One region of the Planococcus sp. PAMC 21323 genome, then DNA from elsewhere that is predicted to be linked to it. Evidence: riboswitches for the same ligand, from Rfam matches in the RefSeq annotation. Region 1 holds a riboswitch; each other region holds the start of a gene.
What was found. Region 1 has a riboswitch for S-adenosylmethionine ahead of metK (methionine adenosyltransferase). Riboswitches for the same ligand answer to the same signal wherever they lie in the genome.
Positions count from the first base shown of each region.

Region 2: another riboswitch for S-adenosylmethionine. It lies ahead of PLANO_RS11175 (methionine biosynthesis PLP-dependent protein); the one in region 1 lies ahead of metK (methionine adenosyltransferase).
Region 3: another riboswitch for S-adenosylmethionine. It lies ahead of PLANO_RS12785 (O-acetylhomoserine aminocarboxypropyltransferase/cysteine synthase family protein); the one in region 1 lies ahead of metK (methionine adenosyltransferase).

Region 1 is NZ_CP009129.1:1,030,755-1,041,838, forward strand. Features, by position in the region: gene menC (o-succinylbenzoate synthase) at 1-497, shown strand, start outside; gene PLANO_RS05240 (MOSC domain-containing protein) at 590-1,258, shown strand; gene PLANO_RS05245 (metal ABC transporter solute-binding protein, Zn/Mn family) at 1,362-2,351, opposite strand; gene yidD (membrane protein insertion efficiency factor YidD) at 2,438-2,668, opposite strand; gene PLANO_RS05255 (Dps family protein) at 2,776-3,222, shown strand; gene ytkD (RNA deprotection pyrophosphohydrolase) at 3,289-3,747, shown strand; gene PLANO_RS05265 (alpha/beta hydrolase family protein) at 3,728-4,507, shown strand; gene pckA (phosphoenolpyruvate carboxykinase (ATP)) at 4,560-6,149, opposite strand; SAM riboswitch class I at 6,422-6,533, shown strand; gene metK (methionine adenosyltransferase) at 6,736-7,932, shown strand; gene PLANO_RS05280 (gamma carbonic anhydrase) at 7,988-8,506, opposite strand; gene PLANO_RS05285 (alpha/beta hydrolase) at 8,620-9,426, shown strand; gene PLANO_RS05290 (LLM class flavin-dependent oxidoreductase) at 9,459-10,466, shown strand; gene PLANO_RS05295 (M14 family zinc carboxypeptidase) at 10,788-11,084, shown strand, end outside.
Region 2 is NZ_CP009129.1:2,214,540-2,225,623, reverse strand. Features, by position in the region: gene PLANO_RS11210 (3-hydroxyacyl-CoA dehydrogenase family protein) at 1-237, shown strand, start outside; gene PLANO_RS11205 (SDR family NAD(P)-dependent oxidoreductase) at 248-1,012, shown strand; gene PLANO_RS11200 (NADP-dependent malic enzyme) at 1,141-2,385, shown strand; gene PLANO_RS11195 (ABC transporter ATP-binding protein) at 2,485-3,231, opposite strand; gene PLANO_RS11190 (ABC transporter permease) at 3,233-4,864, opposite strand; gene PLANO_RS11185 (Fe(3+) ABC transporter substrate-binding protein) at 4,937-5,986, opposite strand; gene metC (cystathionine beta-lyase) at 6,210-7,382, opposite strand; gene PLANO_RS11175 (methionine biosynthesis PLP-dependent protein) at 7,366-8,499, opposite strand; SAM riboswitch class I at 8,574-8,678, opposite strand; gene PLANO_RS11170 (LLM class flavin-dependent oxidoreductase) at 8,901-9,908, shown strand; gene PLANO_RS16110 (hypothetical protein) at 9,991-10,161, opposite strand; gene PLANO_RS11165 (hypothetical protein) at 10,345-11,084, opposite strand, start outside.
Region 3 is NZ_CP009129.1:2,591,058-2,602,141, forward strand. Features, by position in the region: gene PLANO_RS12765 (response regulator transcription factor) at 1-351, shown strand, start outside; partial or broken gene PLANO_RS16210 (AMP-binding enzyme) at 427-537, opposite strand; gene PLANO_RS12770 (mechanosensitive ion channel) at 643-1,902, opposite strand; gene PLANO_RS12775 (MerR family transcriptional regulator) at 2,110-2,340, shown strand; gene metX (homoserine O-acetyltransferase MetX) at 2,421-3,434, opposite strand; gene PLANO_RS12785 (O-acetylhomoserine aminocarboxypropyltransferase/cysteine synthase family protein) at 3,447-4,739, opposite strand; SAM riboswitch class I at 4,835-4,952, opposite strand; gene PLANO_RS12790 (glycerol-3-phosphate acyltransferase) at 5,086-5,727, shown strand; gene pepT (peptidase T) at 5,853-7,070, shown strand; gene PLANO_RS12800 (STAS domain-containing protein) at 7,117-8,136, opposite strand; gene PLANO_RS12805 (hypothetical protein) at 8,265-8,483, shown strand; gene PLANO_RS12810 (EamA family transporter) at 8,578-9,471, shown strand; gene PLANO_RS12815 (pyridoxamine 5'-phosphate oxidase family protein) at 9,559-9,981, shown strand; gene PLANO_RS12820 (RrF2 family transcriptional regulator) at 10,015-10,449, opposite strand; gene hmpA (NO-inducible flavohemoprotein) at 10,543-11,084, shown strand, end outside.

The sequences.
Region 1 (11,084 bases):
GCAGTTTCAGCGAAAATAATTTTGAGCGCTTGAAAGAATTTGATGATGTGGGATTTACTCTTATTGAACAGCCTTTCGGAGAACGAGAGTGGAGTTTGCACGCGCGAGCAAAAAGAGAGCTCACGACACCACTTTGTTTAGACGAAAGCATTTCTAGTGTAGAAGATGTTCAACAAATGATCGACATGAAAGCCGGAGATATCGTCGTTTTAAAAATGAGTCGCCTTGGTGGTTGGACTGAAACCTTGAAAGTGGTGGAATTGTGCCGCAAACATTCAATTGGCATGTGGGTTGGGGGCATGATTGAGTTTGGTGTATCAAAAGCACATAATTTGGCGCTGGCGTCTTTGGCAGGTATCGATTACCCAGGTGATTTTTCAGCCTCTACTCATTTTTGGGAAAAAGATATAATCCAACCGGAAGTCATTGTTGAAAATGGAGAAATCCAGTTAAGTAATCAACTAGGTATTGGCTATTCGGTAAATTGTACAGAATAAAAAAATCTTCGATGAAAAGTTGGCTTTTGGGTGTATAATACAGAAAAGTAAATCGGAGCCGAGTGGCTAAAGGATTATAAGGCGGTGGATATATGATGAATTCACAAGAGGCGATCATCAAAAATTTTGCGATTGGCTTACCTGAGAAAATGTCTTACGGGAATGGCCAGGAAATGGAAACAGCTATCCGCAAAAAAACAGTGCAAGAAGCGTTTTTAACGAAAGACGGTTTTAATGGAGACGGTGTTGCTGATCTAAAGTATCACGGTGGACCTGACCGTGCCGTTTGTCTATATCCTTATGAACATTATGCTCTTTGGAACGATCAATTTGAAACAAAATTGCCACCATCCGCTTTCGGAGAAAACTTAACTGTGACAAATATGCTGGAGCGGGAAATTTGCATTGGCGATATTTTTCAAATAGGTGAAGCCATTGTTCAAGTGACACAAGGAAGAGTTCCTTGTAACACAATTGATAGACGACTCGAGATGAAGCCTTTGTTAAAGGCAATGGTGAAAACGGGTTACACCGGCTATCTTTGCCGAGTGTTAGAAGAAGGAATGGTTCGAGCTGATTCGGTCATTCGAAAGGTGTCAAAAAGTCCAACACAAGTGTCCGTTCTTTATGCGAATGAAATCAACTTCCACAAGCCTAAAGACATTGATGGGATTATGAAAGTGCTTGAAGCAGATGAGCTAGCAGATGAATGGCGCCAATTTTTGACAAAGCGATTGACTAAATTGACGTCAGGGAAGTAGTGCGAAAAGTGTTTAATGCATTCGAAATTGATATTTAACAGTCAAAAAGACGAAGAAACTGAGAATCGTTTCTTCGTCTTTTTATATTGGGAAATTATATCCGTTATTTCAAAATCGTTTCTAATACTTGAAGATTTTTCTCCATTAATGTGAAATAAGTTTCTTCGTTATCAATATTTTCTTGTGTTAAGACACCAAGATTGTGCATTTCGATAGCTTCTGCACCGACTTCTTTTTGGATAACTTTTGTTAAGTTAGACGATACATTTTGTTCGAATACAATATACTGTAAATCGTTTGCTTTGGCTAAATCGACAATTTCCGTCAATTCTTTTTGCGACGGCTCATTTTGACTGTTTAAGCCAGCAATTGCGATTTGTTTAATACCATATGGTTCTGAAAGATAACCAAAAGCAGCATGAGAAACAAAGAATGTATCTTTGCTAACACGTTCTGCTAAAGAGTCGAACGAACGATCTAAATTCTCCAATTGAACAATAAGTTCTGTATAATTACTTTCGTATACTTCCGCATTTTCAGGATCCGCTTGAACTAAAGAATCTTTAATCGATTCTACTAGTTTTTCACTTAGTACTGGGGACATCCAAACATGTGGGTCAGTTGAACCGTGATCATGATCATCGTGACTTTCAGCTTCTTCAGCATGTTCGTAAGCGACTATATCTTCTTCATGGGTATCTTCTTGATGACCTAATGCTGCCTCTAAATCTTCGTCACTAATGTTATCCGCAGTTGCTACGAATTCGACTTTTTCATTTTTTAACGTTTTTTTCGCATTATCGATAAATCCTTCTAGGCCAAGACCAATTGAGAACATCACATCTGCATCTGCGAGTTTGATCATATCTTGCTGCGTCGGTTCAAAGGTATGTTCATTCGCACCAGCTGGGTAAATTGATTGAACATCGACAAAGTCGCCGCCGATCTGTTCAGTAAAATAAGTTAGTGGATAAACTGTTGTATAAACTTGTAGCTTCGAGTCATCATTGTCGATGCTCTGTTTTTCTTCGCTTGTTTTTCCGCAAGCTGTTAATAATAAAAGTAAAGATAGCATTACTAGAATTTTTTTCATGTCGACCTCCAAAGTGTAATGATTACGTTTTAATGACTATTAAAATAATACAGCATGCTTTTTAAAAACACAAGAAAAACCACCAACTATTTTTTTGGTGGCCATTCTTCTGGAACAAAATCGATTCCACCTTTGTGGAAAGGGTGACAACTCAAAATTCGTTTTGCTGCTAAGTAACCACCTTTTAATGCACCGTGCTTTTCTACTGCTTCAATTCCATAATGAGAACAAGTAGGATAAAAGCGACAGCTGGGTGGAGATAACGGTGAAATAAATCGCTGATAAAAGCGAAATGTTTTTAATAATGCTGTTTTCAAAATCGTTCAGCTCTTTTCGTGAAATTACGTTATATGTTTATTGTAGGTGCAGGAGAGGTATAAATAAAGTATAAGAACTTAACAAATAAATTGGAGTGTGAGTAGAAATGTCGAATGAATTAAATCACGAATTAAACGTACAGGTAGCAACATGGTCTGTTGCTTACACAAAATTACATAATTTTCATTGGTATGTAAAAGGACCATCATTTTTTACTTTACACGTGAAATTTGAAGAATTATACAACGAAGCAACTTTACACATGGATGAAATTGCTGAGCGATTACTTGCGCTTGGTGGAAAGCCAGTGGCGACAATGAAAGAACAGTTAGAGCTTTCTGTAGTCGATGAAGCGAGCAGTAAAGAATCTGCAGAAGAAATGGTCGATGCTGTTGTAAGTGATTATGACAAAATCATGAAGTCCTTAAAAAAAGGGATGAAGTTAGCTGCAGACGCTGGTGATGATATGACAGAAGATATGTTTAATGCCATTCATCAAAACCTTGAAAAACATTCTTGGATGTTATCAGCATTTTTGGGTGAAAAGAAGTAAAATAAGAATATACAAACGTACACTGAGTTTTAGTGTACGTTTTTCTTATGGCATCGGGGTGAAGAAATGGACTATCAAGATCTGAACGGATATTCATGCGAACTATCATTTGAAAAAAAACGATTTCCTATTAACAGTAAACACGTTCTAGTAATCTGTTGCTATAAAGGCGACTGGGTTTTAACGCGACACAATCAACGTGGCCTAGAGTTTCCAGGTGGCAAAGTAGAAGTTGGTGAAAGTTTACAAGAGGCTGCCACAAGAGAAGTCTATGAAGAAACAGGAGCCCGGGTAAAGCAGTTGGAATGGTTGGCGGAATATGTTGTTTACACAGAAAAGCCTTTTTGCAAAACAGTTTTTATCGGGACAGTCGACCAAATAGACAGCATCCCACTTCTTGAGACAAAAGGCATTGTCTTACTAAAAGAGTTAAAACTTACAGATGAGTTTAGTTTTTTAATGAAAGATGATGGAATGGCAACGATCATAGAGAAGGTGAAACTACTTGGAAAATGGAACGATTGATACAAAAAAGCGCTATCCTTCTCCAAATCCTCACGTTCAATTGACAGAAATCGTCTATTGGTCAGAAGGTTTGAGAGTGAAAGGCATGCTAGCAGAACCAAAAATAAATGGAAGTTATAGTGGTATCTTATATTTAAGAGGTGGCATTCAGTCGATTGGAATGGTTCGTCCTGCGCGAATTGCTCAGTTTGCGGCTAAAGGTTTTGTTGTATTTGCTCCGTATTATCGAGGCAATCGAGGCGGTGAGGGTCGCGACGAATTTGCAGGCGAAGATCGGTGGGATGCAGTTCACGCAGTTGATGTGCTAAAAAAATTCAGTAATGATTATGTCCATTTGCTAGCATTTTCTAGAGGCGGCATTATGGCGTTATGGACAGCTATTTTGCGTAAAGATATTGCATCAGTTGTGACATGGGCAGGTGTCACGGACACAGTATTAACGTATAAAGAACGCCCCGACATGCGTCGTATGATGAAGCGGCTATACGGAGGAACTCCAAATACGGCTATCATTAATTTTGAAGACCGCAATCCATTACTACGAATTGAAGAAAATGCTGCGCTTATTTTGATCATCCACGGATTACAAGATGACAATGTCTCACCAGAGCAAGCCTATTTGTTAGAAAAGACGTTAAAGTTGAATGGTCAGCCACATGAAACTTGGTATTTCACTGATTACACCCACTTTTTTCCACCTGCGGCTAATCGACAAACAGTAATAGCGGTTTGCGAGTGGATGAGAGAGCAGGAAGCTTAGAAAAACAGAGAAAACCCGTTCGGATTTTTTCCGAACGGGCTTTCTTGAAATTTTATTTTTGAGTTGGGCCGCCTTGTACGCTAATTTCAGGTGCGACAGTGCCGAACTTTTTGAAGTTTTCTTGGAATTCTTGTGCCAATTCATTTGCTTTTTGGTCGTATGCTGCTTTGTCTGACCATGCATGGCGCGGGTTTAATACTTCAGTCGGAACTCCAGGTACTTCTGTAGGAATTTCAAAACCGAAGATTGCTTCTTTTTCAGTTGGTACATTGTTCAATTCGCCTTTGATTGCAGCGCGAACCATTGTACGCGTGTAAGAAAGTTTCATACGGCTACCGACTCCGTAAACGCCGCCAGTCCAGCCTGTGTTCACAAGGAAGACTTGTGCGCCATGCTCGTCGATTTTCTTGCCAAGCATTTCAGCATATACAGTTGCATGTAACGGCAAGAAAGGTGAACCAAAGCAAGTTGAGAACGTAGCTTCAGGTGAAGTAATTCCGCGTTCTGTTCCTGCTAGTTTTGAAGTATAACCACTTAGGAAATGGTACATCGCTTGTTCTTTTGTCAACTTACTGATTGGAGGCAATACGCCAAATGCATCAGCAGTTAAGAAGACAATCGTTTTTGGATGTCCTGCAACTGAAGGGTCTACAATATTATCAATTGCTTGCATTGGGTATGCTGCGCGTGTGTTTTCAGTTAATGAACCGTCGTTATAATCTGGAATCCGTGTTTCAGGATCTACTACAACGTTTTCAAGTACTGAACCAAAACGGATTGCGTCGTAAATTTGTGGTTCATTTTCACGAGACAAATTAATGGTTTTAGCATAGCAGCCACCTTCAATGTTAAAGACGCCGTTATCTGACCAGCCATGCTCGTCATCACCGATTAGCTTGCGATCGCCATCAGCTGATAAAGTCGTTTTACCTGTTCCCGATAGACCGAAGAATAAAGTAACATCGCCTTCTGGACCAACGTTTGCTGAACAGTGCATAGGAAGAATACCTTTTTCAGGAAGTAAGTAGTTCATAATAGAGAAGATCGATTTTTTCATTTCGCCAGCGTACTCAGTTCCGCCGATCAAAATAATGCCTTGTTCCATCGATACGATTATGAATGTTTCTGATGCTGTACCGTCAACTTCAGGGTCTGCCTGGAAAGTTGGAGCATAGACAACAGTGAATTCAGCATCGTGAGTTTCTAACTCTTCAGCCGACGGACGAATAAACAATTGGTGAGCAAATAGATTATGCCATGCGTATTCATTGATTGTTTGGATAGGCACACGTGATTCGTGGTCAGCTCCGGCAAATCCTTTGAAAACGTAAAGCGCATCTTTATCTTTCAAGTGGTTGATTACTTTAGCGTATAGTTTTTCAAATACTTCGCTAGAAATTGGACGGTTCACATTGCCCCAGTCGACTTTGTTTTTAGAGCTTTCTTCTTCCACCATGTATTTGTCTTTCGGTGAGCGGCCAGTATACTTGCCTGTTTCCGCTTTTACAGCGCCTTCCCGAGTTAATACCGCTTCCTTGCGGGATGTTGCTGCTTCCACTAATTGTGGCACTGATAATTGAACATGCACATTTTGGCCAGTTAAAAGTTCCTTCAAGTCGTTTGCAAAGTTCACTGAAGTCATATATATGTACCTTCCTTTTCTTTTATTCCCATAGTAATGGGGAGGATGTATATTCGTTCATTAGTATAACACATTAGGTTTATTAGTCTACACTAATCCATTATAGAAATTAAAAAAAGTGGAAGAGATTAACACTATATATAGAAAGAATATTTGTGCATTTTAATATGTTGTAGTGTTATAAGTATGAATCGCAAAGTCTGTCAATTTTTATTTGAATAAAATGTTGACATCGCAGTGCTATTTCCGTATGATGAAAAATTGAACGGATACTCTTATTCCGAGCTGGTGGAGGGGACAGGCCCTAAGAAACCCGGCAACCTGCTGCATTTGTAGCGTTGGTGCCAAACCTGAACAAGGTGAACAAGCCTTGGATGATAAGAGTGAAAGGTGCGTATGATGATTTTCCCTTTCCTCATAATGAATGAGTGGAGGGATTTTTTTATGAAATGCCCTTAATCCTCGTGTGCAAAGGCCACAAACGGCTTGAAGTTCAATCCAGATTTTCTGGAACGGACTTGACATGGGAAACGAGTACCGTATCAATTTCGAGAGCAATCTCGCAGGATATAAGGAGGAACATTTTTTGAAAAACCGTAGATTATTTACATCAGAATCAGTAACAGAAGGGCATCCAGATAAAATCTGTGACCAAATCTCAGATGCAATTTTAGATGCTATTTTAGCCGAGGATCCAAACGCACGTGTAGCGTGTGAAACGACTGTTACAACAGGACTTGTTTTAGTAGCAGGAGAAATTACGACAACTACTTATGTAGATATTCCAAAAGTTGTTAGACAAACAGTTAAAGAAATTGGATACACACGCGCTAAATATGGTTTTGACTCAGAAACAAGTGCTGTTCTTACAGCAATTGATGAGCAATCACCTGATATCGCTGCAGGAGTTAACGTAGCGCTTGAATCACGTGATGGTCAAATGACAGATAAAGAATTAGATGACATCGGAGCAGGCGACCAAGGGTTGATGTTCGGATACGCGAACAACGAAACCGAAGAATTAATGCCATTACCGATTTCATTGGCACATAAATTGGCTCGTCGGTTAGCTGAAGTACGCAAAGAGGAAATTCTTCCATACTTGCGTCCAGATGGCAAAACACAAGTAACAGTTGAATATGATGAAAACAATAAACCGCTTCGCGTGGATACAATTGTTATCTCAACTCAACATCACCCAGAAGTAACATTAGAGCAAATTCAACGCAATATTAAAGAATACGTAATTAACGAAGTTGTACCAGCAAAATGGATTGACGAAGATACGAAATACTTTATCAACCCAACTGGTCGTTTTGTTATCGGCGGACCTCAAGGAGATGCAGGTTTAACTGGACGCAAGATCATTGTTGATACTTACGGTGGTTACGCACGTCACGGTGGCGGCGCATTCTCAGGAAAAGACGCGACAAAAGTTGACCGTTCAGCTGCTTACGCGGCACGTTATGTAGCGAAAAACATTGTAGCAGCTGGCCTTGCAGATAAATGTGAAGTGCAATTAGCTTATGCAATTGGTGTAGCACATCCTGTATCTATCGCGTTTGATACGTTTGGAACTGGCATCGTTGATGAAGACAAATTAGATGATTTGGTACGCGCAAACTTTGACTTGCGTCCTGCTGGCATCATTAAAATGTTGGATCTACGTCGTCCAATATACAAACAAACTGCAGCGTATGGACATTTTGGCCGTACGGATGTTGATTTGCCGTGGGAACGTACTGACAAAGCAGCTATCTTAAAAGAACAAGCTGGCGTTTAAGCTAATAAAACGAAAAGGACGACTGGGCATCCCTGCCTAGTCGTCCTTTTTTTAGTTATTCCTCTTTTTGGAGCGATTTATAATAGGTAGCTTTTTCTGCATACTCACGGACAATGCGTTCCATGTCTTCCTTATCTTCTTCGCGAAGTTCACGGACGACTTTTGCAGGGCGTCCAAGCGCTAGCATGCCAGGAGGAATCACTTTTCCTGGCGGCACGAGACTACCTGCACCAACAAATGCGCCTTCTCCAATTTCAGCTCCGTCGAGAATAATAGAACCCATGCCGACTAACGCACCTTTCCGAATGATGCAGCTGTGAAGCGTTACTTGATGCCCGATTGTCACTTCATCTTCTAGAAGTAATGTTTTGCCTGGGCTTTGATGAAGCATGCACAAGTCTTGGATATTTACTTTATTGCCGATAATGGTTGGGGAAACATCACCACGGATAACGGTATTAAACCAAACGGATGAGTCAGCACCGATGGTTACATCGCCAGAAATTGTCGTATAGTCTGCAATAAAAGCAGATGTGTCGATTTGTGGAAATTTGTCTTTATATGGATAAATCATGGCAAAGCTCCTTTAAACAAGATAAGATATTCTATAATCGTATCAAAACAAAACGAAACGTCAAATAACAAAACGACATCAAGAGCTGATTGGCAAGGAAAGGAAGTTTGATTATGTGGAAATGGCAGGCTGAAGGTACAGCAAAAGCAGTAGTGGTGTTAATCCATAGCGCATATGAACAGCATATGCGCTATGCTTGGCAAATTGAAAAATGGCGTTCGGTCGGATTTCATGTATACACAGGGGATCTACCTGGACACGGCAAAAATGCGGGGGCGGATAATGTTCACCGCGAATCGTTTGAAGAATATGAACAAGCCGTTATGGAAATGCTGAAACTCGCGTCAGACAATGATTTACCAGTATTTGTGATTGCTCACGGGCTAGGTGCGACGATTGCGATGAATGTTTTGGGTCATCGTAAGTTTAATGTAGCCGGAGCCATTTTTACGTCTCCTTGGCTGCAGTTAAAAAAACTGCCACCAAAAGCTCCAAATGCATTTCCGGGTGTTGCCCAGTTAACAGGGCGCAGGAAAATAGATCATGGCATCGAATTGCGTCATTTAATGAGAGATCAATTTTCTGTTAGTCAGGAAAACGAGAGTAAGCAATATCATACCGTTATTACAGCGGGTTGGTATAAAGAATTGCAAAGTTATATGAAAGAAACTTCGGCAGCTATTGAGGTTTACCCACAAATTCCGACATGCTTGTATACGGCGGAACGGGATTTAATCACAGAAAAAGAAGCAGCTCGTCAATGGTTGCTAAAACAACAATTAACTGAGTTCTTTTATAAAGAGTGGAAATATTGCTATCATGATATTTTTCAAGAACCTGAAAAAGAAGAAGTCTTTTTGGCCACTCAAGGATTTATCCATACCGTATTGCGTTCGGTCGGCTACTTGATTGAAGAATAAAATGTCTTGTTTAGAAGGGAAGGAGAGACTTTATGGCGCTAAAGTATAGCGTATTAGACCAATCACCAATTTCAGAAGGCAGTACGCCGCAAGAAGCATTAAAACAAACCACTATACTTGCACAAAACGCTGAGAAATGGGGCTATACACGCTTTTGGGTGTCAGAACATCACGATGCACCTACTTTGGCTGGCTCGTCTCCTGAATTGCTAATTGCGCATTTAGGAGCTGTCACAACTACCATTCGTCTCGGTTCAGGTGGCGTAATGTTGCCACACTACGCTGCATTTAAAGTAGCTGAAAACTTCAAATTGCTCGAGGCCTTGTATCCCGGAAGAATTGATGCAGGGATGGGTCGCGCACCTGGTGGCATGCCACGTGCTTCATATGCGTTAAATGAAGGAAAGAAACGCGACACCAGTTTATTTCCTAAACAATTAGATGAACTCCGGATGTACTTGACCGATTCCATCCCTGAAGATCACCTTTATTATGGCATGAAAGCAACTCCTATGACGCCGAATCATCCGCCCATCTGGATGTTAGGGACAAGCAGAAGTTCAGCAGTTCTTGCCGCCGAAAAAGGACTGACCTATGTATTCGCTCATTTTATCAATGGAGAAGGCGGCCAATCCTTTACAAAAGAATACCGAAAACATTTTAAATCATATGATGGAAGTAAACCTTATGTTGGGTTTGCGATTTTCGCTGTCTGCCAAGAAACGCAAGAAAAAGCAGAATGGGTAGCTTCTTCTTTAGATTTATCACTGTCAATGGGAGCACAAGGAATGCCTTCACAAGGCACACCAGCTCCTGAAAAAGCACGAGCTTATCCATATTCGAAATTTGAAAAGCTATTAGTTGCTGAAAATCGTCGGCGCATGGTAGTAGGAACACCACAACATGTCGTAGACAAACTTGAAACATTAGCTTCAGAATATGAAGCAGACGAAGTCATGTTGGTTTCTGCAGCTTACGATTTTAAGGACAAACTCAAAACCTTCGAATTGATTGCGCAAGAAATGAAGAGACGTAGTTAAATTGAAATCGCTTTGTTCACGGATAGGATGCTACCACTTCTGTTAGAGGAAGTGGTTTTTTTATGTTAAGAAGAAAGGCATAGCGGTCAACGTGACTAATAGACTGTTAATTTAAAACGTACTAATTCCATTTAATCATTTTAAAAGCAATTAGAGGATTTTAAATAATAAAGAAGAAAGAACTTAGGGTGACGAAATACTTCTGAACGGAGGCTGGAGACGGAGCTGTATTAATTTTCTCGAAAATGTTTCTAAAAAAACTTTAGGAGTGGAATATGAATGAAGAAAATGAATATGACGAAAACAGCTAGCAATAAAACAATGCGCAAAACAATGATAACTTTAACTATCGCTGGAGCTATGGTTCTGGGTGCTTCGCCATTTATGTCTCCCGCAGTCGGAGCAGTTGGAAATGGCCCAAATTATGGTGGCAATGAAACCATCAACACATCTATACTGACCACATATGATGAAATGGCAGATTTTTTACAGACTCAAGAAGCCAAACAAAAAAATATGGAACTTGAAGTAATTGGACAAAGTATTAAAGGGCGTGATTTGTACTTAGTTAAATATGTGACGAATCCTGAAAACCCGACAATTCTTTTTCTGACTCAA
Region 2 (11,084 bases), 1.2 Mb from region 1:
TTAATGTCGGCTGATATGGGTGGACTGGATGTCTTCTCTGCAATCTCCAATTATTTATTTGAAGATTTAGCAACAGATCAACGCTCAGGTAAAATCTTGACTCAACTTGCAGATGAAAACAAACTTGGCGATAAAGCTGGTGAAGGCTATTATTCGTGGGATGCTAAAGTTTCATCGGAGATAAACGAAGAACGAGAGCAAACCTTAATTTATTTCTTGAAAAAAGATTTGAAATAGGAGGGACAAGATGAGCGCATATTTTTCAGAACTAGCAAACAAAACTGTAGTCGTTACGGGAGGTAGCAAAGGCATTGGTAAAGACATCGCTTTAACGTTTGCCAAATTAAAAGCCAATGTAGTGATATCCGGTAGGAATAAAACGGTGCTCGAATCCGTTCTAACTGAACTCAAAGTGCATAATCCTAACTGCATTGCGGTTGCAGGTGACTTAAGCAATATCGCAGAAGTCCGCAACTTGATCGACAAAGCGGCTTCAGAGTTTGGCACGATAGACGTATTGATCAACAATGCTGGTGTCAATATCGCTAAACCCGCTATAGAAGTAACAGAAGAAGACTGGGACGCTGTACTCGATTTAAATTTGAAATCCGCATTTTTTGCCAGTCAAGCTGCGGCCAAATATATGCTGCAACAAAAAAGTGGGCGTATCATTAACATAGCTTCTCAAATGGCTTTTGTTGGCTATGTTAAGCGTGCAGCCTATTGTTCAAGTAAGGGCGGTTTAGTGCAGCTAACAAAAGCACTAGCAGTTGAATGGGCAAAGCAAGGCATTCGCGTGAATGCAGTGGCACCGACTTTCATCGAAACAGAACTGACGGCTAGGATGTTCGAGGATGAGGAATTTAAAAACGATATCAACAATAGAATTTTGCTTGATGGCTTGTCACAGCCCGAAGATATTTCAGGAGCTGTCTTATATTTAGCGTCGAACTTAGCTAATTTTGTCACAGGCGAAACGATTAAAGTTGATGGGGGTTGGACGGCTATTTAACATGTATATAAGACTTTAATGCTCCATCCGCCTAAAGTCTGAATATTACTTAAATTGATTGAAAACTCTTTCTATTATCTGAATACTCTTTATAATGAACTATTATAAACAAAAGGGAGATGAGGCAAATGTCCAATCTAAAAAATGATTCGCTACAATTGCATAGAGCGCATCAAGGGAAATTAGAAATCCGTTCAAAAGTAGCGGTAGAAAATGAAAAGGACTTGAGTCTTGCTTATTCTCCAGGAGTAGCAGAACCGTGCAGAGAAATTGCAGCTGATCCATCGAAAGTTCATGAATACACGATGAAAAGCAATATGGTTGCTGTTGTAACAGATGGCACTGCAGTTCTAGGTCTTGGTAATATAGGTCCTCTAGCATCTTTACCCGTCATGGAAGGAAAAGCAATTTTGTTTAAAGAGTTTGCAGGAGTAGATGCTTTCCCGATTTGTTTAGACACAACAGACGCTGAAACCATCATTCAAACTGTGAAATTACTTGAACCAGGATTTGGCGGAGTCAACCTTGAGGATATCTCAGCTCCGACTTGTTTTATCGTAGAAGAACGGTTAAAGAAAGAAATGGGTATTCCAGTATTTCATGACGATCAACATGGCACGGCTATTGTGACACTTGCAGGCTTGATTAATGCATTGAAATTGGTTGGAAAAGACGTGCAGGAAACAAAAATTGTCGTAAACGGAGCAGGGGCTGCAGGAATTGCAATCGTCAAACTACTAAGTAAGTTTGGCTTTGCTCATCTCATTATGTGTGATACAAAAGGAGCCATCTATAAAGGTCGTAAGAATGGCATGAATCCATTTAAAGCAGAAGTGGCTGAAATGAGTAATTACGAACGGAAAGAAGGCTTACTCGCGGACGTGATACAAGGTGCGGATGTTTTTATCGGCGTATCAGCAGAAGGGGCATTAACTGAAGATATGGTGCGAACGATGAATAGCGATGCGATCATCTTTGCTATGGCGAATCCGAACCCTGAAATTCTACCGCACCTGGCAAAACAAGCTGGAGCACGAGTTGTTGGGACAGGACGTTCTGACTTTCCAAATCAAGTTAACAATGTTTTAGCATTTCCTGGGCTCTTTAGAGGGGCGTTAGATGTACTAGCTACCGATATTAACGATGCAATGAAAATTGCTGCTGTTGAAGCAATTGCAGGCTTATTAGAAACAGATGAGCTGCATGAAGATTATGTGATTCCAAAACCATTTGATTTACGTGTAGCTTCAGCAGTTGCTGCGGCAGTTGCTAAAGCAGCTATTGAAACAGGAGTAGCTCGGAAAACCATTGCAATCGATGACTTAAAGCAAAAAACAGCTAGTTTATCGGCAGTTGGAGAAAATCAAAATTAAGAGAAAAACCATCCGCTTTCTCGGATGGTTTTTGTGTGGAGTTTATTACGAAAAAAATAGCCAACAGACCATTCTATTAAGAAGGTGTGTTGGCTATTTTTAGCTATGAACTAATTCTTTTTCTTCTACAGCGGGAAAGGGTTCACTGTGACCTTCTTGACGGTATACATCGAGTAAATCACATGGACGACCAATAAAGTCAGTTTGCCCATTTTTAATTTTTACGATACGGTCAGCCAAAATATGTGCATCTTTTTCATCGTGTGTAACAAAGATGGAAGTGATATTGGCTTTTTTAAGAATATCACGCAATTCTTTGCGTATCTTTTCCTGTAGTTCTGCATCCAAATTACTGAATGGTTCATCAAGCAGGAGAAGATGAGGGTTTGGAGCAAGCGCTCTAGCAATCGCTACACGCTGTTGCTGTCCACCACTCAATTGGTGAGGATAACGATTTTCATATCCTTGCAATTCCACAAGCTCCAAAACTTCATGGAGACGTTTCTGTTTGGCAGACTTTTTCATACGAAACAATCCGAATAAGATGTTATCAGCAACCGTCATATGAGGGAAAAGTGCATAATCTTGAAACACCATACCGATGCCACGCTTTTCGGGCTGTATAAATGTATTATCATCACAGAGAACTTGATCTTGAATCGTTACTTTACCAACTGAAGGATTTTCAAGTCCGGCAAGAAGACGAAGGACCGTGCTTTTTCCACTTCCGCTTCGGCCAAGAATAGAGATAACTTCACCCTTTTCAATTTGCAAGGAGAAATTATCGAGTGCAACAGCTTTTGTATTTGGATAAGAAAAACAAAGATTTTCAATGGTTACGAACATATTAATCCAACTCCTTTTCCAAAAACTTGTAGAAGACCACAATTGCCAGAGCACTAATACCAACGATCAACAAGGAAGCTTGCGAAGCCTCCATGATTTTTTCGTCGCTGGCATATTGGAAAGCTTTCGTAGAAAGTGTATCAAAATTAAATGGTCTTAAAATTAAAGTTAATGGAATTTCTTTTAATACATCGATAAAGACTAGAATAAATCCGCTAATGATGGCGCCTTTCATCATCGGCATATCTACTTTAAAGAATGTTCTTGTAAGTCCCGCTCCTAATAGGCGAGAAGCATCTTGGAAATCAGTTCCGATTTTATCGTAACCGGTCTCGATCGAGCTATAGCCAATGGCAAAAAATCGAATGATATAAGCAGTTACAAGCAATACAAGACTAACACTAAGTACAAGCGTCGATTTGGTGCCCACTAATTGATAAAGCGGTGCTAAAAAATTATCTAATGCCACAAAAGCAGTTACAACGGCAACTGCAATAACAGCTCCAGGAATAGAGTAACCGAGAACAGTCAATTTTGGCAACAATTTAGCAAGCCTGCCATGCACAAGTCGTGCAAAGTTACCGACAATCAGTGAAAAGACGATTATGGTAGCGGCGCTAATTCCTGCCACAAACACTGAATTTTTTATATAAGACATAAATTCATCTAAAGGAATGGTTCCGAAAGTTAAAATTGTCCAGTCGATTAACTGAATGATTGGGATGAAAAAACCTAATGCTAATATTGTAAATCCATAACCGGCCGCTGCAAATGCTTTCCATCCAGTTAAACGAATGAGCGGCAACGGACGTACTTTGGTGGAAGAATAGCTATATTGGCGTTTTCCACGAAGAATTTTTTCTATTAGCAAAATGATAATTACAAATCCCATTAAAGAGGCTGCGAGTTTAATCGATGTTTCAATATCTCCTAAACCAAACCAGCTTTGAAAGATCGCAGTAGTAAATGTTTGAATGCCGTAATATTTTACGACGCCATAATCGTTTAATACTTCTAGTATGACTAAGCTGGCGCCTGCAATAATCGAAATGCGTGATATCGGAACAACTACTTGGAAGAATGTTCGCCAAGGACCTTTTCCGAGAAGACGCGTACTTTCGATTAAGGAAGCAGATTGTTGAGAAAGGAAAACTTGCGTAATGGTGTAAACGTATGGATACAAGAAAACTGTGTAGATAAAAATGGCACCCGGTAAATTCATGATGTCAAAGTATGCCGGATTGAGTTCCATGTTAAAATTTTCGCGAAGTGTTGACTGGATCACCCCGGTATAATTGAAGATTCCATGATAAGTGTACGCTCCAATGAAAGGAGGGATAGAAAGAGGCAAAATCAGAGCCCATTTCAAAAACTTTCGGAAAGGAAACTGATACTGGGCAATTAGCCAAGCTAAACTCAGACCGATGAAAATCGTTGAACCTGCTGTAGCCACAACGAGGATCATAGAGTTTTTAACAAACGACCAAAGGACGAATTCTTTCATATGCTCCCAATTTTCGTTAGAAGGGGTGAATAAACCTGTCACAATGGTCATGTTTGGCAAAAACAGTGCAGCAATAATAATAATGGCTGCCACTGTCCAAATATTTATGTTAGCGAGTCTCCGTTGCATAGCATTAATCACCTTTCCAATCGTCAGAAATCCCTTGCCGTTATAGGATACGGCAAGGGAATAGCTTTTAGATTATTTCCAGCCTACTTCGTTAAAGATTAAAATCGACTTGGCATTATTATCTCCTAGTGAAGAAAGAGGGATATCTTGTTCTTTGAATTCACCCCATGATGTTAGTAGCTCAGAAGGTTCTACGCTTGAGTTTACTGGGTATTCATAGTTAGCTTCTGCAAAAGTCCCTTGAGCTTCAGGTGCAGAAAGGAATTCAAGTAATTTTATTGCATTTTCTTTGTTTTTAGCAGTTTTAATGACACCTGCCCCACTAATGTTAACGTGAGTTCCAGTAGTTTCTTGGTTCGGGAAGTAAATTCCAAGACCTTCTGCAACTTCAACTTCAGCAGCGTCTTCAGAGTTTAACATTTGACCGAAATAGTAGCTGTTCATGATTGCAACATCACCGATGCCAGCAGCAATCGCTTTTGCTTGGTCACGATCTCCACCTTCAGGATCACGTGCGAAGTTGTTAACTAATCCTGCAGCCCATTTTTTTGCTTTTTCTTCACCATCAATTTCGATAAATGAAGCAAGTAAAGATTGGTTGTAGATGTTTTCAGAGCTACGGATTAATACACGACCATTCCACTCGTCTTCAGTTAATGCTTCGTAAGTTGATAACTCTTCAGGTGTTACTGTGTCTTGGTTATAAACAAGCACCCGAGCACGTTTAGTTAAACCGTACCACATTTGGTCTGTATCACGATAGTTTTCAGGAATTTGCTCTTCTAGTAAGTCACTTGTTACAGCTTGCAATAAGTCATCTTCTTTAGCACGGTATAAACGACCAGCATCAGCAGTTAAGAATAAATCTGCTTCAGTAGCGTCGCCTTCACGCTTGATGCGTTCAAGTAATTCGTCTGCATCGCCTTTGATCAAGTTAACTTTAATACCTGTTTCTTCTTCGAATTTTTTATATAGTTCGTCGTCTACGTCATAATGTCTTGCTGTATATAGGTTAACTTCATTGCTATCTGTTTCTTCTTTTTGTTCAGCTGCATCGTCGGTTCCGCATGCAGTTAAAACAAGAAGCAATAACGCTATGATAAGGTATAAAGATTTCTTCATGGATGTCTCTCCCTTTAATATGTAGTTGAGAAGGTAAATGAAAATCATTCTCAACCTCAATTATAAAGAGCTAATTGAGAATGTCAATCATTATCAGCTAAGGATGTGATTTTTTTTAGAGTTGTGTCTAAAAAAGTAAAATATGAAATTTGAATGATTCAAAAACAAAAAACATCTTTTACCGAGTTGGTAGAAGATGTCTTCAATTTAGTAAGGGAGTTATTTAATTAGCGATACTTAAACCTTTACGGCGTGCGACTTGCACAAGCGCTTGAGTTAAATCTTGTATCAAGTCGTCGGAATGTTCAAGGCCGACTGAATAGCGTAATAAGCCGTCAGTGATTCCGCGTTTTTCACGTTCTTCTCGAGGCATAGAACCGTGGGACATGGTTGACGGGTACGATAATATTGATTCAACTGCACCTAAACTGACCGCAAATATTGGGATTCTTAAGTGTTCAACAAAAATACGAGCCGATTTTTTATCAGCTAAGCGGAAGGAGAAGACGGCTCCTGCGCTTTTCGCCTGACGTTCGTGAATCGGATTACCCGGATGGAATGAAAATCCAGGATAATAAACTTCTTCGATTAATGGATGGCTGTGTAAAAATTCAGCAATTAGTCGAGCTGATTCGGTCGATTGAGTTAAGCGCGCCCCTAAAGTTTTAATGCCTTGAATTAGCAAATAAGAATCTTGAACACCTAAAACAGAACCAAAGGTGTTTTGGATAAAACCTAACCGATTGCCGAGATCTTCGTCATTTGTAACGGCCAGTCCGGCAATAATGTCACTATGACCAGATAAAAATTTAGTTGCGCTATGCAAAACAATATCGGCACCGAGTTCTAAAGGGTTTTGATAAAGGGGTGTCATAAATGTATTGTCGACAAATGTTAAGCAACCATTGGCTTTTGCTAATTTTGCAGCAATTTCGATATCTGTAATGTTCATTACAGGGTTTGAAGGTGTTTCTAAATAAATAACTTTTGTATTAGGTTTTATAGCATTGGCCATAGCATTTAAATCGGTCATATTAACAAATGTATACTCAATCTTGAATTTATCTAAAACTTCAGTGATAAAACGATAAGTTCCACCATATACGTCTTCGGAAACTAGGACATGATCACCGGAAGATAGGAGCATAAACGCAGAAGAGATAGCAGCCATCCCTGAGGAAAAGGCAAAACCACGCGTGCCGCCTTCGAGTTCTGCGATCGTTTCTTCAAGTGCGAGACGTGTAGGGTTACCTGAGCGGCTATAATCAAAAGGTCCAAATGAGTCTAAGCTTTTCTGATGAAATGTAGAAGACAAATAGATCGGTACGTTAACGGCCCCAGTGATTGGATCAACTCCGGTAGAGTGAATAAACTTGGTTTCAATACGATCGGTCATATTCAACAACCTCCTCTTTCAATTTTGAAAATGCTTGTGTTAGGTCAGCGATTAAATCATCTACTAGTTCAACGCCAACAGAGAAGCGCAATAAACGATTGCATACGCCACGTTTTGTACGTTCTTCAAAAGGAATATCTGCATGAGTTTGAGTGGCAGGGTAAGTGATAAAGCTTTCGACGCCGCCAAGACTTTCAGCAAACGTGATGAGCTTGATCCTTTCTAAGAATGGTCCAATCCAAAATTCTTCCTGCAACCGGAAAGATAGCATACCGCCCTTACCTGGATATAATACGTCTGAAACTTGCGGCTGACGAGATAAGAATTCTGCAATTGCTTTGGCATTCGCTTCGTGCTGTCTCATGCGTAAGGGTAATGTCTTTAATCCTCGAACCAATAGCCAAGAGTCGAAAGGGGAGAGAACAGCACCAACAGAGTTATGAAATGTAGCGAGTTTGTCGCAAATTTTGTCTCCTTTAGCGACAACAAGTCCAGCCAATACGTCATTATGACCCCCGATATATTTTGTAGCGCTGTGAATTACAATGTCTGCTCCAAGTTGAATTGGTTGTTGGAAAAAAGGGGTTAAAAACGTATTATCTACTATTAATAGAAGTTTATGCTTTTTAGCTAACGCAGCAAAAGCGATAAGGTCGATTTCCTGCATAAGCGGATTTGTAGGCGTTTCGATAAAAAGAGCTCGTGTATTTGCCGTTATTTTATTCTCTGTATCTTGTACGTTTTTAAATTCAGCGTAGATTGGATGGATATTATAAGTCGCTGAAAAATGATCCAATAAACGATATGTACCACCGTAAATATCTTCCGGTACTAATAATTCATCACCTGGACGGAACAAAGATAAAACCAATTGAATAGCCGCCATTCCAGAACTACAAGCATAGGCAGCATCAGCCCCTTCAAGTTTAGCAAACCCTTCTTCTAAAACAGAACGTGTCGGATTTTTAGTCCGAGTGTAATCAAAACCAGTTGATTGACCCAGTCCTTGATGCGCATAAGCGGTGGATAAGTATATAGGTGGGTTTACTGCTCCAGTTGTGTCATCACTGCGATTACCCAATTGAACCAATAAAGTTTCTAAACTCTGCTTTGTCATTTTGCTCATCCTCTCCGCAATAAAATAGGGGCTTTCTTCATAAAAGAAGAAAGCCCCTATCAGGAAACACATTCTTCTCATCTGCTAGGCAAAGCCTATTGGATTTAGCACCGTAGTCTTCGTCAGACTGGTTGCTGAGACTTCATAGGGCCAAATCCCTCCGTCTCTCTAGATAAGAAATATCTTATTAAATTGGTGGTGTTACTGTTTCGATGTTCCTTATCATAAATCATTTGATAGAGGAAAGCAAGAAAGAATTTTAATTAGTTTGAATAAAAAGAAAAAAGAGGCAAGCAGATTAGAAGCGATAATGCAGCTACCATTTTTCAAAGTCTGAGCAAAAAAAAGGATGTATTCATTAAACATCGCTACAATGGAGAGGAATAGGAGTGAAGGTTATTATGCAAATTAAGAAATTCGAAAATATTCCATTGTCTGTCCTCGATTTAGCACCAATCAATGAAGGTGCTGAAACGGCACAAGCATTCAAAAATAGTGTGGATTTGGCTCAACACGTGGAGTCACTAGGTTTTAATCGTTTTTGGTTAGCTGAACATCACAACATGCCGGGAATTGGTAGTTCGGCTACTTCTGTACTGATCGGTCACATTGCAGGAGCAACCAACTCGATTCGTGTAGGTTCAGGTGGCGTTATGCTTCCAAATCACGCACCATTGGTGATTGCTGAACAGTTTGGTACGCTGGAAACCATTTATCCAGGACGCATCGACTTAGGCTTAGGGCGTGCGCCAGGAAGTGACCAAGCGACCGCTCATGCATTGCGCCGTAGTTTGCAAAGCAATGGCGAAGATTTTCCGCAACAAGTAGCAGAATTAGAAAATTACTTTTCAGAAAATCCAGTGGGCCGCGTGCGCGCTTTCCCGGGAACAAATATGAACGTGCCACTGTGGCTTCTTGGATCGAGCGGGTTTAGTGCACAGCTTGCTGCATTAAAAGGGTTGCCGTTTTCATTTGCAAGTCATTTTGCACCAGATTATATGATGCAAGCCTTACAGCTTTATCATCAAAACTTTAAACCGTCAAAAGCGTTGGCCGAACCATATGCAATGCTAGGTGTGAATGTAATTGTTGCCGAAACACAAGAACGCGCGGAATGGTTAGCGACTTCTTCGCAACAACAAATGTTCTCATTAATGAGAGGGGAACCAACAACATTCCAACCACCAATTGATAAATTAGAAGATGTTTGGTCAGACCGTGAAATTGCCATTTTCCGAGATAAATTAAATTCTGAATCGATGATTGTCGGAACACCTGACCTTGTTAAGCAAAAGTTGAAAAACTTTATCTTAAAAACACGTGCCCATGAAGTGATTGTCCATTCACCGATCTTCTATCATGAAGAGCGGCTCCAATCATACAATTATTTGGCGGAAATGATGAAATAAATGAAACTCCTGTTCTCAGAGCAGGAGTTTTTTTTGCATAAAAAATCGCTTTTCCCTATTTTGGAAAAGCGACTTAGCTTTATTAGTGAAGTTCTTTAGCTATCTTTTCATCACGTTGTTGTGCTCTAAATATTTTTTCTTTTTCATCAAATGAAAATACAGGTGCTCCTTCGCCAATCATATTCAGAATCGCATTAAAATCTTCATCTAGACGAAGTTCAACTTCACGTGGATCAAGTACTTTGTGTTCCATTATGACCAACCTCCTCATTTAATAATCACCAATCATGGGACAACTAAAACAAGAATTACCCTTCATCTCTATTATACAGAATATTTTGTTTAATAGCGAAGGAATGGCTTTACTAACGTTGATTAATATCAATAAAAGAGATGCTTTAAAAGTCATTGTTCATAGACTTTTAAAGCATCGGTTTTATTGTTGGTTTGTTTCTGCATTTAACACCATGGATTCAAAAAATAAGCTAGGTGATGTTTCATACCATTCTAAAGAAGTTAAGTCAGCTGTTCGCTTATCAATGTATGAGTAAGCGAGCTGAGTGCGAGGATCATCAGTCAATTCGAGTTTAACTAAAGGACCTTCAGGTGTAAGCCAGTTGGACTGAGATAGACGATTTTTTAGTGAAAAGTCAATCCAATCATCTTCTATTTCTTCATTATCAAATAAAGGCGCTGATGAAGCCATTAACCAAGTTTGGCTTATGTGTTTAGGAGGGAGCCAAAGGTTTTTCGATAAGACACCTTCTTCAAGCGTAAGATCGGTAATTTCATGACGCAATTCCTGAACCCAATTGCCATTACCAAGTTGAAGATTTCGTGATACATACACATTCCCAATGAGCATTTCGCCGTTTGGAGTGGTGAAGGTGCCATAAGGATTAGTAGTCGGGTCAGAACCATAAACTGCTTCATCGAGTCGGACTATTGGTTCGGGGTTCCACGATTTAAAATCTGAATCTGCAAGACCGTTAATATTCATTGAAAATGTGTAAGGAATCCAACTAGTATTATCGATTTCTTCAAAAATAATCGAAGTCCCGTTAGAAAGTGAACGGTCAACAAGTGTATAAGTTCCAACATTCAAGCCGAGAAATGTCATTTCATAAAGTTGTCTAGTGTCGGACCCGTTCTTACTTACATCAGGTTCATTTAGCG
Region 3 (11,084 bases), 1.6 Mb from region 1:
GCAGGAGCTGTCAGTTACATTTTAAAAACGTCAAAAGCTTCTCGAATTGCCGATTCCATTCGAGAAACCATGAATGGCACTCCGGTTTTAGAACCAGAAGTCATGACCAAGATGATGAAACAAATGCGTCACGAACGCGTGCTTCACGAGGAATTAACAGAACGCGAAATGGAAATTTTGCTACTCCTTGCCCGCGGCTTGACCAATCAAGAAGTTGCCGATCAATTGTTTATTGCTGTGAAAACGGTAAAAACGCATGTCTCTAATATTCTTGCAAAACTAGAAGTTCACGACCGAACACAAGCTGTTATTTATGCTTTCCAGCATAAACTAATAACCCCTCCTCAATAAAAATGCCGAGCAATCTATAGACTGCTCGGCATTTTAAGATTATGCATTTAATTTTCGTAACTCGACACGGCGCATACCTGAGCTAATGCTAATAGCATCACTCCTGCCTTCAAACCAGAAATAACCATCTTCGTCGCGTGATGCCTAGTCCCCTATTGAAGACCAGTCACCTCGGAATGCAGCTTTCATTTAAGTTTATATTTAAAAATAACTTTGTTCTCTCCTCGATTTCGAGCAACACAAAAAATCCCCTTAGGCTACTAACAACCTAAAGGGATTGATAAATGAAACTTATAGTTCCGGCTTATCGTTTTCTTTTTCCATTTTCGTTTCAAGCTTTTCAAGCTGACGCTTAGCAAACTCACGACCACCCATACCGAAGGAAATTGCAAATGCTACTGCAAGTCCAGCGATGATGAATAAGAAGGCTAAGTTAACGATGTTTGTTGCAAAATTCAACTGATCTAATGTCATGAATACGGCAACAATGATAATCACGTATTTCACAATAGCTCCTAAGAAACGGTTGCCAGAAGCTTGTTTTATATAGTTTCCAAGCAAACTACCACCGATCAATCCAAGTCCTAGAATAATTAGTGAACTAATGAGAAGTGGCAAGTAGCCAATTACAGCTTCACCAATTCCATTTAATACATCTAGTTGCAATACGTTCATCGCTTCTACAGTAAAGAAGATAATGATAATCGCTTGCACGACTTTCCCAATAATGTTGGCAAGGTCAAAACTCGGTGTTTTTGTTTTATCTGTATTCAAATACGTTGAGAAACGGTTAATCCCTGTTCCATTCAATAGGCTGATTAACAAATCTCCAACAAACTTAGCGATTAAGATACCTACTAAGATTAAGATAATCGCTACAAAAATATTTGGAATCATATTGAGAACTTGGTTAAGCATGTTCACAATAGGTTCTGAGATAGAGCGGATATTCAAGGTTTCTAGTGCAATTGTCAAAATTGGAATTAATACGATAACAAATACTACATTAGCTAAAACATTTGCTAATGTTGCTTTGTCTCCAGAATCCATTCTTGTCGTTCCTGTCGCACTACTTGGTTTGTTTGTAAATTTATTAAACCATTTATCAATATTGATAGCTGTCAAAAGGCTAACCACAAGATTTTTTACAAACTTAGCAATAAAGTAACCAATCACTAGGATAATAATAGCCATGAAAAGATTTGGCAAGAATGCCAACAATTTATCCATCATGTTTGATATTGGTTGTGCTACGTTGTTCATGTCCAAAGCTTGCAAAACGCTTGGAATAAACAAAATGAAGATTAGGTAATAAAGAATTTTCCCTATAGAATCCAGTATGTTATCTGCATCTTCTTTTGTTTTAGCCATATGTCCTTTGACCATGGCCCGATCTGCACCTGCTTTTTTCAATCCTTTAGTGAAAATAGCTCGTACAACCGTTGCAACAATCCATGCGACTAGTAATAATAATAATGCCCCTAAAACGTTTGGAATGTAGTCAATGATCGTATTTCCGACTCCTCTGAAAGAGTTGCCAATGTCATTCATAAATTCGTCCTCCTTTTGTTTTTTTTTCGCATTCTACTATTATTATCCCCTTACTTCTATGAAGCTAAACTCCTAGAAGCCAAATTGTAGGAAATTAATTGATAAATTAGATAAAAACATAAAATATCACTATTAATATCAGGATATTAATGGTTTGAGCTAACGATCTTCTTCTATTATAATTAAAAGAAAAGAGGAGGCGATCCTATGTATATGACAGTCCAGGAAACTGCAGCTTTTTTATCCATGCCTGAAGAGCAAGTCGACCGTTACGTGTTAGAAGGCCGCATTCGCGCAGTCCATGACGGGGAGCAATACATGATCAACACTTCTCAATTCGGCACGCACTTTCAACAATTGGAAGAGGCTAAATTAGCTTTGGAAGAATGGCGTGCTACGCCGATTCCGGATGACGTAGATATAAAAGATGAAGACTAACTAATAAAAGCATCTAGGACGGGTATGTCCTAGATGCTTTTGTATGTCATCTTCTCCGTACGTAATTTCAATAAATTTGTTTACTGGATAAGTTCTGGTACTAAAAGACTTTTTAACTTATCTTCTATAAAACCTCCCCATTTTTCAAACTCTATCAAAAATCCATCATGTCCAAAATCGGTTTCAATGATTTTCCAAGCTGCAGTCGTTTGTTTTTCAAGCCAAGGAACCATAAGTTCATTCGGATAAAGTAAATCATGGGTAAAAGATAAAGAATAAACGGGAACTTCTATAATCGCATCTTTGATATCATGGGTGTTCATGGCTTTTAACAATATTAAATAGCTATTCGCATCAAAACGACCTGCTAATTTTTTTCCTTGATAATTTAAATATGACTGAACATTAAATTCGCCATCTTTATCGCTTCGTTCAAACCGTTTATTGAACATATTGCCGCTGCGATAAGTGACCATGCCTGCCATTCTAGCTACTTCAAATCCTTTGATCAAACTAGCATCTTTATAATTTCCACCGTTATATTCCTTATCATTTTCGATAGCCACTATCCCAATATGATTAAAGGCTACTCCATAATCACTGTAATACGGCGTTACGGCTAGCGGAAGTATTGCATCGACAAATTCAGGATACATTCTCCCCCATTCTAGCGTTTTCATCCCACCAAGAGATCCACCGATTACCCCAGCTACCTTTTCGATGCCCAGTTTTTTTAATGCTACATATTCCGCTCGGACCATATCCCGTATTGTTAATGTTGGGAACTCTGCATTGTAGGGAGTTCCTGTAATAGGATTTATCGATATAGGACCGGTTGATCCATGACAACCACCCAATACATTAAAAGTAATCACCTGAAAAATAGTTGTATCCACTGGTTTCCCTGGACCTATCATCCCTGCCCACCAGCCCGGATTTTGCTCTGTGCCTACTGCATATTGATCACCAGTCAGCGCATGACAAACCAGAATAACAGGAGCACCTTTATCTCCGAGACGTTCATATGCAAGTTCTACATGTTCTATCGTCTTAGCTGAGTCCAGGGTTAACGAGCCAATGGATACTTTTTTCATGCCGATTCCTCCTTATACTTTTTCTAACACGGTCACTTGTATTGCTTGCTCTAAGTCAGCGATTAAATCTTCAGCATTTTCTAATCCGACAGAGAGTCGGATTAGCTCTTCTGTTACGCCTGATGATTTCAGCTCATCATTGTTTAATTGTTGATGAGTCGTAGATGCTGGATGGATAATAAGTGACTTTGCATCGCCAACATTGGCAACATGGGACCAAAGCTTAATGCTGTCGATTACTTTGCGTCCTGCTTCTCGTCCACCTTTAATACCGAAGTTAACAATCGATCCATAACCATCGTTTTTCAAGTATTTCTTCGCAATTTGATGAGATGGATGATCTTCAAAGCCTAGGTAATTGACCCATTCAATTTGTGGATGCTGTTTTAAATACTCTGCGATAATTTGAGCATTGTTATTATGCTTTGGAATGCGCAAATGCAAAGTCTCTAATCCTTGCAACAATGCATGAGCGCTATCAGGACTTAACGATGGACCAAAGTCACGCAATAATTGAACACGTAATTTTGTCGCAAATGCAGCATTCGGTACATCAATACCATAACGTAGCCCGTGGTAAGTTTTGTCCGGCTCGGTATAGTTCGGGAAGCGTGGATTGTCCCAATTGAATTTCCCTGCGTCTACCGCTACTCCACCAATTGTCGTTCCGTGTCCACCAATCCATTTTGTCGCCGAATGAATGACAACATCTGCTCCAAATTCAATAGGATTACTGCCATATGGTGAAGCAAACGTATTATCAATCAATAATGGCAAACCATGTGCATGAGCAATTTCTGCCACTTTCTCTACATCAAAAACATTTAAACTTGGATTACCGATAATTTCCCCAAATACTGCTTTTGTTTTATCTGTAATGGCTGCTTTAAAATTCTCTGGGTTTGTCGCATCAACAAATTTTGTCGTAATTCCATAACGCGGCAATGTATTTGCAAATAGATTGTAAGTGCCTCCATAAAGACTGCTATCCGCTACGATTTCATCTCCAGCTTCTGCAATGTTCAAAATAGAAAAAGCGATTGCGGCCATTCCTGAAGAAAGAGCTACAGCTGCAGTCCCACCTTCTAGTAAAGCTACTCGTTGCTCAAATACATCAACTGTTGGATTCATAATACGTGAATAAATATTGCCGACATCTTTCAAACCAAATAAATCTTGTGCATGCTGGGTATCTTTAAAAACATAAGAAGTAGTTTTATATACCGGTACACCTCTCGATCCCGTTGTTGGATCTACTTGTTGTCCGCCGTGTAATAATAATGTTTCTGGTTTTAAGTTTGTCATTTTCCATTCCCCCTATTTTTTGTTTTGTAACTGCGAAGGGGGACGAAAAAAGCCCCCTTCGCTAAGAAGAGGGCCGAATATACGGAGTTTTCCTCCTCTTATCTGTCAGAACCTATAACTCCGGTTCTGTAGGAATTAGCACCTTTCCAGACAAAATCGTCTGTTGGTTGCCGGGCATCACAGGGCCTATCCCTCCGCCACTCTTGATAAGAGTATTAAATTTAGTTTTTGATCTTGTTTTGTAGTATAGGAACTTTATTTCTGTTTGTCAACCCTATTAATCAAAATATTTTGAAACCTCACTCTATTTTAAACGTTATCTATTAATAGAATGGAGGAACCGGCTATGTTTATTTGGATTTTGCTATTATTTTTTATCAGCTATTTAATTGGTTGTTGTCATGGCTCTTTGGCGGCACAGCTGTTATCTGGTGTGAATGTCAAAAACGCTGGGATCAAAAATTCTGGTGCCTCGAATGCCGCTATTGTTTTAGGTTGGAAATACGGATTGCTCGTTGCTATTATTGATATCTTTAAAGGTTTTGCGGCAGTTGCAGGGTTACGTTTACTACTAGGTTTAGGTAATTTCTCTCCTGAACTCATATGGACGATGCTATTTATTGGCGGTGCTGGAGTTATTTTGGGTCACAATTTCCCGTTCTTTATGAAGTTTGATGGAGGTAAAGGAACCGCTTCTGTTATTGGCGTCATGATCGCACTCGACTGGAAGCTTGGTATACTTGGCCTATTATTATTGATTGCCGTTTCTCTTATAACAAACTATCTTGTCATTGGTGTACTCGTGTTATATGCAGTTTTCTTTGTAATAGCATTTGTCCCTGCAATTGGATCTTGGCCGCTAGTAATCTCTACTCTTCTTTTCACAATGGCCATTTGGAAACACCGTGAAAATATTATGCGAATAAAGAATGGCAATGAAACAAAAGTATCTTCGATTTTTCGGAAGAAACCTTCAGCACCTATTTAATACGAGTGCAAAAAAAATTTTGTTATTAAAACGATGTCCACCCTGGGCATCGTTTTTCTTTTGCGACAGAATTTTCTTGCTTCGTGTTAAAATAGAATCAAGACTGATTTTAGGGGGATTTATACATGTTTGAATCGTTAATTGAACGACTTGTTCGTTATGCAAAAATTGATACACAATCTGATTTCACAAGTGAGTCAACACCTTCTACACCGGGGCAATGGGACTTACTCCACGAACTAGAAAAAGAAATGACAAGTATCGGACTCACAGATGTTGGTATGGACGATGCTGGGTACCTTTTTGGAACCTTGCCTGCAAATACAGATAAAAAAATTCCGGTCATTGGTTTTCTAGCTCACGTTGATACAGCGACTGATTTCACCGGGAAAAATGTCAATCCAAAACGTATCGATCATTACGATGGCCAAGATATCCAATTAAACGATAGCATCCAGATGACCGTATCTGATTTTCCTGATTTGAAAAATTACGTCGGTCATACGTTGATCACAACAGACGGCACGACACTTCTTGGTGCTGACAATAAAGCTGGTATTGCGGAAATTATGACAGCCATGGATTATTTAGCTCAGCACCCAGAAATCGAACACGGAGAAATTCGCGTCGCCTTTACACCTGATGAAGAGATTGGTCGTGGTCCTCATAAATTTGACGTTGATCGCTTTGGTGCAGAGTACGCTTATACGATGGATGGAGGTCCGCTTGGCGAATTACAATACGAGAGTTTTAATGCAGCGAGTGGTAAATTGATTGTTCAAGGGAAAAGTGTTCACCCAGGATCAGCTAAAGACAAAATGGTAAATGCGCAAACGGTCGCGATTCAATTCCAGCAAGAAATGCCCAAAAATGAAGTTCCTGAACTAACGGAGAACTATGAAGGATTTATTCATTTGAATAGTTTTGAAGGTACTGTGGAATCTGCTGAATTAAGCTATATCATTCGTGATTTTGATAAAGAAAAGTTTGAAGCGAAAAAGCGCCATATGCAAGCTGTTGCAGAAAAACTTCAGCAACAATATGGAGACGAAGCCATTCGTTTAGAAATAGAAGATCAATATTACAATATGCGCGAAAAAATCGAACCGGTTATGGAAATCGTCGACAACGCCGAACGTGCCATGATTACTTTAGGTATCAAACCGAATATTGTTCCAGTTCGTGGAGGTACCGACGGCTCTCAACTATCTTACATGGGACTTCCTACACCAAATATTTTTACAGGCGGCGAAAACTATCACGGGAAATACGAATTTATTTCCGCTGAAAACATGGAAAAAGCTGCACAAGTCATTATCGAAATTGTTAAATCAGCTAAATAAAACTCAAAAAAGACGTATTGGATCTAATCCAATACGTCTTTTCTTCTTATATAATACTTCTGCCATTTTGAGCTAATGCATAATGAATACCATGCTGCAAAGTTTGGAAACACTCGAACTTTGATAAATTGATAGATGCCTCTGTAATGGTCTGGCTCATCTTCGCTGAAATACCAACCAAAATGGTTTGTGTGCCGATTAAAGAAGCTGTCGACCCAAGTTTTTCAATCAACATTGCCGCATGTTGTGTGAAATTAGTATTTAACCCTGTCAGGTCCAAAATTAAGTATTTGGATTTATACTTTGGCATATTCTGCAAAGTTTTCACTAATAGTTCCTCTGCACGCGCCTCATCATATGTTCCGAGTAGCGGGACGACAACAATATCTTCAAGAACTGGAATAAGTGGTGAGGAAATCTCTTTGATCATATCACTGAGTTCCTGTGTCTTTTCATCTACCAATCGTTCCAGTTCATTGATTTTTTCCGCTTCCTTTAAACGAGACAAACGATGAATGTTTTTTTCAATAGTCTCCTCTGAAGGAAAATATTGAATGACACTTTCTTCAAAGCCGTCTAGCTGATGATGCACGATCTTGTACCAAATGTTCTCATTGAATAACGAAGAGAAAATGCCGGCGTAATGGGCAGGCAGAAAGCTGCCCCCCTCCGTTTTTTCTTGTGCTACATTTATTAAATGCTCCCAGCTGTTTTTTAAATGTACTTTTAACGTACGTGCTTCTATATTCAAGTCTTTAATTTCTGCTAGTCCCCACCCTGCAGAAGCATACGTGTTCGTGATCAATTGAGACGCCTCTGCAACAGAGACATCTTCCATGCTCTGAAAATATCCTCCTACTATTAAACCCTGACGAAATCCTGTTGATTCTAACACGACATTTGCAGCATCCTCCCCAGAAATTTCTTCTATAGAGTCGAAAAACATTTTCATAGCTGTCGATGTCCAAAAAAGAACAGATTCCTGTCCTTCAAATAAAAAACGTCCTTTGGCCAAATCCCATTCGAAATTTAAGCCTCCTACGGTTATAGCTGGATTAGTAGTCATTATAAAGCTCCTCCCGATCATTGATTTTATTTTATCACAATTGCTATTTTCTTAAGTAAAAACTTCATGTTTTAAAATTTTCATTTAAGGAATATATATAATAATACAAAAAGGAAGAGGTGTACTCTATGTCAGAAAAAGAGCGCGACCGTAAACCGAGTGATCAGGCTCCTATGGACAATCCTGAGCAGTATAAAACAGATGAGAAAACTTTAACCGAAATGCATAAAGAAGAAATGAACGTCGATCCTATTCCCATGGAAGACTTAAAACAAGAGCAACGAGATGAAAAAGATAAACGTGGTTCGAAAGACAGTTCTTCAAGTCAAGAAAAATTTCCAGAGTAAACAACATAAGTGAACGTTTAGTAAAAAACCCGTAGAGACTAGTCTCTACGGGTTTTTTATGCTATGATTCTCATTTGAACAGGAGTGAAAACGAATGAAAAACTGGATTTATCCACTTATGGTCGTTGTAGCAGCTAGCTGTTATGGGGTCCTTTCCACGATTATAAAGGTAGCTATGAAAAATGGTTTCACCGCTGCAGAAGCAGTTACTAGTCAATACTTTATTGGGTTCGCATTAGCGGCTCTTTTATTTTTTGTCACACAACGTAAAATGCCCAAAATTAAAGGGTGGAAAATATTAGTGCTTTCCGGTAGTTCTACGGCAGTCACGGGTATGGTTTACGCACATTCATTAAACTATTTGCCTGCTTCTTTAGCGGTTGTCCTTCTTTTCCAGTTTACATGGATTGGTATGTTTCTTGATTGTATTGTGAATCGAAGATGGCTTAAGAGAACAGAAGTGTTTTCTTTAATTTTATTATTTGCAGGTACTCTACTTGCAGCTGGTATTATCGGCACTGACTTGAGTGGAATTCAATGGCAAGGTTGGGCTTGGGGAATGGGCGCTGCTTTTTGTTTTTCAGCATTCATGTTTATTAATGGTAAACAAATTCCTGGTATGGATACTTCTGCACGCCTGTTCTACGTATCGTTTTTCGCAGCCATAGTCGTCGGGTTTTTCCAAACACCTGAAATTGTTTGGAACGGACAGTTGTTTAGTGAAGGCTTATGGATATACGGATTATTACTGGGCTTTTTCGGCATAATTATGCCGATTTATTTCTTCTCGGTCGCCGTGCCACATGTTGGCTCTGGACTCGCTTCTATTTTAAGTGCAATGGAGTTGCCAGTCGCTGTAGTAGCATCTGTACTCATCTTGCATGAGACATTATCTCTTCTTCAAATCTTAGGAATTTTTATCATTTTAATCGGAATGATACTTCCGAGTATGTTTGATCGAACCCCTAAAATAGTTCAACAGATTTAACGGCCTGCTGCTCCAGCAGGTCGTTTTATGTTTAGTTCGAGCAAAATAAGGAATAGATAACTACAAAGACAAAAGGAGTGGTACTGGATGAATCAACAAGAAGTAAAAAAAGAGGCATTAAAAATACTCGAAAAAAGTTATGTGGGAACACTTGCAACTGTTAAAGGCAACAAACCCCATTCGCGTTATATGACTTTTTTTAACGATGATTTCACACTCTATACGGCTACAAGTAAAAAAACACAAAAAGTTGATGAATTAGAAGCAAACCCTCATGCCCATATACTTTTAGGCTATGACGGTGAAGGCGTTGGCGATTCATTCCTAGAGATTGAAGGAAGCATGTCGCTAAATGATGATCGTGAAATGATTGATAAAGTGTGGAACGAACATTTAGAAGGCTGGTTTGAAGGTCCGGATGATCCAAACTTAACCATTCTTGCGATTAAACCAACCCGTGTACGCTTAATGAATAAAAAAGGACAAGAACCACAAACTCTCGAACTGTAAACAAAAAACCGGCTCAACGTTATGAGCCGGTTTTTATGTTTTAAGAATTTCGCGAAGTCCTTCTTTATTGAACATTAAATCTTCAAGCGTATATTCATCAAGCACTGTCAAGTAAGCATGAAGCGCCTTCCCTAAAACGCCGCGAAGGCCACATACCGGTGAAATTGGACATCGATTTGTAGCTGAATCAAAACATTCGACCAAATGAAAATCATCTTCCATTTTTCTCACGACAGTCCCAACATTAATGTTTTGCGGGAGATCCGCAAGACGAATACCGCCACCACGACCTCTAACAGTTTGGATAAACCCGGCTTTTCCAAGTTCAAATGTAACTTTAGTTAAATGATTTTTAGATATATTATATGCTTCAGAAATTTCTTGTATGGTTGTCAGCTTATCAGCTTCTTTTGTGCCTAAATAGATCAATACACGTAATGAGAAGTCTGTATACATGGTCAATTTCATTTTTCTCACCTCTTCTGCCTGTCTATTATAGCGATTTTATCATTTGTTCGAAAGTAAATGAACCTCGACCAAAATAGAAAAGGAGTGTTTTATATGTTATCAGAACAAACACGCGAAATCGTTAAATCTACTATACCTGTTTTAGAAGAACACGGAGTAGCTATTACTACTCGATTTTATGAAAATCTTTTCGTCGCTCATCCTGAATTGCTCAACATTTTTAATCAAGCAAATCAAGCACAAGGTCGACAACAAGCTGCACTTGCAAGTTCTGTACACGCAGCTGCCGTTCATATTGATAATTTAGAAGAAATATTGCCAACGGTTGTTCAAGTGGCACATAAACATGTAAGCGTAGGTGTCTTACCTGAACATTACCCTATTGTTGGTGAGTATTTATTAAAAGCGATGAAAGAAGTATTAGGGGATGCCGCAACCGATGAGATTCTTGAAGCTTGGGCTGAAGCATATGGCGTTATTGCAGATGCTTTCATACAGGTTGAGAAAGACATGTACAAAGAAACCGAAGAACAAAAAGATGGTTGGATGTTTTTTAAAGATTTTATAGTAGCACGAAAAGTAAAGGAAAGTGACGTCATTACTTCTTTCTACTTGAAACCTGCAGACGGATCGAA